DNA from 3 places in the Shimazuella sp. NTD247 genome. Region 1 is predicted to be linked to each of the others. Evidence: riboswitches for the same ligand, from Rfam matches in the RefSeq annotation. Region 1 holds a riboswitch; each other region holds the start of a gene.
What was found. Region 1 has a riboswitch for S-adenosylmethionine ahead of AC5WOC_RS01990 (aminotransferase class I/II-fold pyridoxal phosphate-dependent enzyme). Riboswitches for the same ligand answer to the same signal wherever they lie in the genome.
Positions count from the first base shown of each region.

Region 2: it holds a riboswitch for S-adenosylmethionine, as region 1 does, so the genes downstream of both, AC5WOC_RS12055 (methionine ABC transporter ATP-binding protein) here and AC5WOC_RS01990 (aminotransferase class I/II-fold pyridoxal phosphate-dependent enzyme) in region 1, are expected to answer to the same signal.
Region 3: it holds a riboswitch for S-adenosylmethionine, as region 1 does, so the genes downstream of both, AC5WOC_RS04520 (carboxymuconolactone decarboxylase family protein) here and AC5WOC_RS01990 (aminotransferase class I/II-fold pyridoxal phosphate-dependent enzyme) in region 1, are expected to answer to the same signal.

Region 1 covers NZ_JCAJZU010000001.1:423,284-425,487, reverse strand. Annotated here, with positions in the region: gene AC5WOC_RS01995 (SgcJ/EcaC family oxidoreductase) at 1-45, opposite strand, end outside; gene AC5WOC_RS01990 (aminotransferase class I/II-fold pyridoxal phosphate-dependent enzyme) at 132-1,292, opposite strand; SAM riboswitch class I at 1,407-1,520, opposite strand; gene AC5WOC_RS01985 (ABC transporter permease) at 1,606-2,204, opposite strand, start outside.
Region 2 covers NZ_JCAJZU010000004.1:255,471-257,674, forward strand. Annotated here, with positions in the region: gene AC5WOC_RS12045 (hypothetical protein) at 1-32, shown strand, start outside; gene AC5WOC_RS12050 (VOC family protein) at 193-603, shown strand; SAM riboswitch class I at 662-766, shown strand; partial or broken gene AC5WOC_RS12055 (methionine ABC transporter ATP-binding protein) at 944-1,654, shown strand; gene AC5WOC_RS12060 (methionine ABC transporter permease) at 1,686-2,204, shown strand, end outside.
Region 3 covers NZ_JCAJZU010000002.1:46,148-48,351, reverse strand. Annotated here, with positions in the region: gene metA (homoserine O-acetyltransferase MetA) at 1-290, shown strand, start outside; gene AC5WOC_RS04520 (carboxymuconolactone decarboxylase family protein) at 635-1,213, opposite strand; SAM riboswitch class I at 1,354-1,458, opposite strand; gene kynB (arylformamidase) at 1,754-2,204, opposite strand, start outside.

The DNA of each region.
Region 1 (2,204 bases):
TATCAATTCAATATAGAGTGACTCTATTTGTTCTGCTGAATTCATTCCCTATCACCTCATGTATTTAGTGAATATATCACATTTATCTCATCGATAGCAAAAGAAAACCCTGAATTTCGGGTTTTCTTTTGCTATCGAGCGACTGCATAAGTTATTTTCGTATTCAATGCTTGGGATAAATCAGTTATTAAATCATCTACGTTTTCTAATCCAACAGAAAAACGCAATAATCCATCCGTTATCCCATGTTTTTCTCTTACTTTCGGAGGCATGGCAGCATGAGACATCATAGCTGGATAAGAAAGAATACTTTCAACTGACCCTAAACTAACTGCCACCAAGGGTAAGCGAATTTTTTGGAGTAGTTGCTTTGCCCTTTGAACACTTCCAACATCAAAAGATAATACAGCACCATGACCGCTTGATTGTTTACACTGAATATGATGACCAACGTGTTCTGGTAAAGCTGTATAGTAAACTTTTTCAACTTCCTTTTGCTCTTGTAGCCATTTCGCTAAAATCTCAGCATTTTTAGTAGATAGCTCCAGCCTTGCTTGTAGTGTTTTTATACCTCTTAAGATAAGCCATGAATCTTGAACACCTAGGACTGCACCAATTGCATTTTGCAATAGTTTCACACGTTCAGCCAATTCAGATTCTCTTACTACCACTAGTCCTGCAATCACATCACTGTGCCCTCCCAAAAATTTGGTAGCACTATGCACAACAATATCAAAGCCAAAGGAAAGCGGACGCTGGTAATAAGGGGTTAAAAATGTATTATCTACGATAGACAATAACTGGTATTCTTTTGCTATTTCCGCTACTTGATGCAGATCTGTTACTTTCAAAGTGGGATTGGATGGAGTTTCAATATATATTGCTTTTGTATTGATTTGAATCTCATCTGTAATAGCATTCGGATTGGTTGTATCTACAAATGTACACTCTATCCCAAATCGATTGAGAACTTGTGTCAAAACACGATACGTTCCACCATACACATCTTGAGATACAATGATATGATCACCTTTCGAAAGTAATAACAAAACCGTAGAGATGGCAGCCATTCCAGAAGAAAAAGCAAAGCCACAACAACCACCTTCTAGCTTCGCTATCGTATCTTCCAATGCTTGACGAGTGGGATTGCCACTTCGTGTATAGTCATACTTACCTGGATTATCGACATCAAACTGATGAAATGTAGATGCTTGATAAATAGGAATACTCGAAGCTCCTGTCTGTTGATCCAGTTCATTGCCATTATGCAGTAATAAGGTTTCCACTCTCATCCAAACCACTCCCCTGAAAAAATTACTAGGCATTTTTTGTCTATTTGTCCTGTTATCCACAGCAAAAAGCCTCTTCCCTTAAAGAGAAGAGGCCGGATTTATCCATAGCGCCTTCTCTCATCTATCAGGAAATATCTTTCCTGCAGGAATTGGCACCATATTAATCTTTTAAGATCAATTGGTTGCCGGGCTTCATCGGGCCAGTCCCTCCGCCGCTCTCGATAAGAGAAATATCATTTTCATTTGATTCGAATTTGCTCTAGCTAACTTAAGGATATATGACCAATCACAAGAAGTCAAATAAACCTGTCAATTACATACGAAGTTGATGATATTCGTTAAATAAAGCTTTATAGCTGATTAATCCTAAAATAATACTCGTTAATACAGCTGACGATAATAGCGCAAACACAATAATTAATTGATAACGAACAGCTTGCATCGGATCTGTTCCAGCAATAATTAAACCCGTCATCATACCAGGAAGCTGTACCAATCCCATTGTTTTGGTATTATCAATAACAGGAATTAGACTTGCTCGAATAGCAGTTTTTAAATACGGAAATACAGCCTGTTTCGGTGTGCCGCCAAGCGACAATATCGTTAATATCTCTTGTTTGTTTGCTTTTACTTCGGATTGAAACCGATCTAAAAACAAAGAAGCGTTCATCATAGCACTTCCCACAATAATTCCACTGGTAGGAATAATATATTGCGGTGTTGGTTGTGTGATTTTAAATCCGATCAATACTCCCTGTGTGAGCAATTCTGTAAGCGAAATAGCAAACAATACTCTCATCCGAGAATGAGATAAGTATTTTCCATGTCTGCTTGCATTTTGTGTTGCTACAGCAATCATAATGAAAATCAAAACAATCATAAAAACTGGATTACTCAGATGAAAAATCACCT
Region 2 (2,204 bases), on a different contig from region 1:
TCCAGCAATGGCATAGCTCGCTTCGATCATGAGTAATACAACTCGTCTCTTTTTAGAGACGAGTTGTTCAAGTAAATCAGAATTTTATTTGCGAAGAAGAATTTTTATTGTTTCTAAGCCGATACTTGTATATCAAATTTTCATAAATTTCGATAAAATATATTGTATATTACTTACATAAGGAGGGATCGAATGAAGTTTGTGTTTGACATAGAGAGTGGGGCTGAAGCAATACTTGATCCGTCATTGGAAGTTGTTTTACATCGTCTTGAAATGCTCAATGGGGATGCCCATAAATTTTGTATTTTAGAAGATACAGAAACAGGAAGTTATATCCAGTGCTTTGGAAATGAGCAAGTACAGTTTATTGAGTATCATCAAGTCGATGATAAGCATCATTACCATTATATCTTGGGGGAAGTACAGCCTGAACAAAGCAAACCATGGTATACAAAAATATTTGGATTTCAAGCTGATGGAAAAGATCCATTGAGTAACGAGTGGCATGGTGTGGAGACGACAAAGCAAGTATTTGCTCATTTTTATCAGCATGCAACCGTTCCTGAGATATTCCAGCAGCGAGACATTATTCGATTTCTATAGTTTCATCTTGATTTTTATATTTTTATAAAGTATAATATCATTAACTTGATATGGATTTCTCTTATCCAGAGAGGTGGAGGGACAGGCCCTGTGATACCTCGGCAACCATCCTTATGAGGAAAGGTGCCAATTCCTACAGAATTTTGTTTCTGACAGATGAGAGAAGGCGATATTTGAAGATATCCCTTTTTGCATCATTGTGCAGAAAGGGTTTTTGTTATTTTAGTGGATAAGATAGTAAAATTTTATCTTATCCACATAAGGGCAACTAAGCCTCTGGCTACGTCTTAACGACTTGCCAACTGGCAAGTTTACTTTAGGAGGTGCTTTGAAATTGAGTTTGATCCAGTTGCAAAACGTCTCCAAGCGATTTGCTGAAGTGACAGCACTTGAGCGTGTGTCTGTATCCATACAGGCAGGAGAAATGCTTGGGATTATAGGTCATAGCGGAGCAGGAAAGAGTACCTTGCTGCGAATGATAAATGGTTTAGAACAGCCGACGGAAGGCGAAGTTTTCATACGTGATAAAAATATAGCTGAGTTGAGTAAGGTTGAGCTCAGGCAGCTAAGAAGCAAAATCGGGATGATTTTCCAGCATTTTAATCTGCTCACTTCGCGTACTGTCTTTGACAATATTGCTTTCCCACTGCAGATTGTAGGGAAGAAGAAATCAGAGATAAAGGTACGTGTGGAAGAATTGCTCGAACGTGTGGGCTTGACTGAAAAAAGAAACAGCTATCCATCACAATTGAGCGGCGGACAAAAACAACGAGTAGGAATTGCAAGAGCATTAGCGAATCATCCTGAGATTGTTTTGTGTGATGAAGCAACATCTGCTCTGGATCCAGCAACAACAGATTCCATTCTTCAATTAATTCAAGAGATCAATCGAGAAACAGGGATCACTTTTGTGTTTATTACCCATGAGATGTCTGTTGTAAAAAAAGTATGCTCTCATGTGGCTGTTCTTGAGTCTGGCAGTGTTGTAGAAAGTGGTTTAGTAACAAATGTATTTCAAGATCCAAAACATCAGGTCACCAAAACTTTTCTTGGTTTGACAGAAGAAAAAGGAGGGAAGCGAATTGTCTCCTAGTCTTGATTGGTCACTTATTTTGCAAGGAACACAGGAAACATTATTGATGGTAGCAATTTCTACATTTTTTTCTGCATTGATCGGTGTTCCATTAGGCATTTTATTGGTAATTACGGATAGAGGGCAGTTTTGGGAAGTTCCTTGGATACAAAAAGCATTAGGATTTGTCGTAAACGTTTTTCGCGCAGTTCCCTTTATTGTCTTGATCTTATTCTTATTTCCAGTTACCAAATGGATTTTGGGAACTTCGCTTGGAACGACTGCAGCTACGATTCCATTAATCGCTGGCGCTGCACCATTTTTCGCAAGAATGGTGGAGACAGCAATTCGAGAGATCGACCGAGGTGTGGTAGAAGCAGCAGAAGCAATGGGAGCAAGTCCTTTTACGATCGTATGGCGTGTTTTTCTTCCAGAAGCAATGCCCGCGATTGTCTCTGGTTTAACCGTTTCTTGTGTCAGTCTGATCAGTTATTCAGCGATGGCTGGTATGGTTGGCGGGGGAGGCTTG
Region 3 (2,204 bases), on a different contig from region 1:
AAATCCCGAATCTAGAAATATTATCAGAGTCAGATGAAGCAGGAATATATCTCATAGCAAGTACGGATAAGAAGCAAGTATTCGTTACTGGCCACTCGGAATATGATTTACTTACTTTGCGAGAAGAGTATATACGAGATACAAAAAAAGATATCCACATTGATCTCCCAGAAAACTATTTCCCGGAAGATGATCCCAAACATCTGCCCGTTCATTTGTGGAGGGCGCACGCTAACCTTCTTTTTAGCAATTGGCTAAACTATTATGTTTACCAGCAAATATTGAAATAAAAAAAGACACCGATCAAAAATCGGTGTCTTTTTGTTGTTAGAAAATAGTTTTAAATGAAACAAAAATAAAAACGAAGGACAGATGTTCTCCTTCGTTTTTATTTTACACTGTCAGGAAGCGAGTTTGGGGTTTTATTGATAGATGAGTTAATATTTACATTTTTCGGCAGCACTTTTAGTTTAAAGAAAGTATCTGTCAGGTCTTGTTGTACATCGATTGCATGTTGATCTATTTTTACTACTCCATATTGTCATCAGCCCTTCCAAAAAATTCCTAGCATATAAGAAACAGCACAGGAATAATCCACATCAAATAAGATTGATTTGTCAAAGATAACTTCTGTTTACTCATTGTATTCACTGACTAATTCGGCAGCATGAGAAACTGCTCCACCTGTTTTCATCGCAGCCGTTACTAAAATAGCATCTTGAATTTCTTCTTCTGATATGTCGTTATCCAGTGCATGTTGCAGAGCTTTTTGTTGAACAATTACATTTGGTAATGCGTGTGTAACAGCAACAATGGTTAATAATCTCGTTTTTTGACTTAACACGCCTTCTTTGGAAGCCTGATCAATAAAGGCAAGATGTTTCTCAGCATGATTTGGAAAATAAGTATCGAGTTTGTGATTGGATTGATAAAATGTAATGACATTATCGGCCTCAATTGCTCCAGTTATAGTAACAGCCTCTAATAATTCCTCGATGGACAATCCTAATTTTTTTGCTTTTTGAGTATGAAAACGAATGCAGTACACGCACTTGGTAACATGTGCTACTGCAATGGCGATTATTTCTTTGTCTTTCGCTGATAGAACACCTTTGGAAAAAATTTCATCAGAAAAATTCCGATAGTATCCGTATTGTTCACGAATATGTTTCGGGATTTGTGCGATTAGTTTTTGTGTTTCTTTTACAGACATAAAAAATTTACCCCCACAAATTTTATTATTTTAATAATTCCAAACAAGACTCGTTGCTTCATGAGTTTCGATGTTACTTCATATGTATGAAGTAACCCCCTTGTCCTGAAAAGACCAAGAGGTTTAAATTCGATTTCCTCTTCTTATCTTTCAAGCAGAACCTTGTTGGATTTGGCACAGTGTTTATCATAAACCTGTTGCCGAGGCTTCATCAGGCCAATTCCTTCCGCCTCTCTGGATAAGAATGATATTTCTTTCCGAAAGTTTAATTTACATAGAATAATATCTTAAAGCGACATAAATATTTTAATCTATTAAAAAGAACCCATCTATTCTTTCTTAAAGAAGAGTTGAGATTTTAGAAAAAGGAGTGAGTCGAGGACAGTTTCGATCGGATATTATGTTTTTATCTTTATACCGTATTTTTCATGAAAGAATCTGTGTCCCCTGATCAATGGATTGAGCAAACAAAAGATAACAGCTATAAAAGATACATAAGTTTTCGATGGAGAATAGCAAAAGACCCCTATATGATAAGAGCTAGGGGTTTTTTTGAGTAACCAAAGAGAATTGAGTTTGTGGTTGTCGGAGGATTGCTCGGACAGGACTAGCATCTCCTTCATTGATCAATAATGGAAGAGCCGCTAATTCATATATGCCAGGTTGGATGTGATCCAATACTACCCGCTCCAAAATATGAATTCCATGTTGATGCAGTGCATGATGAATAGGTAAAGTTTCACTATCATACTGGTCGACAGAAGGTAAATCAATCCCAAGCAATTTTACGCCTTTTTGCTTTAAAAATAATGGGACATCGGGAGCAATGTCTGAGCAGAAATCTGGGAATGACGTTCTGTCTTTCCACAGATTCGTACGGATTAGTAATCTTTCGGTTTGTTGAAGCTGCAAAGAATTCAGTTGATTTGTTGTGATAGAAGTGCTGTCAGTTAAATGAATAACTTGGCATCTACCAATATAAATAGAAAGA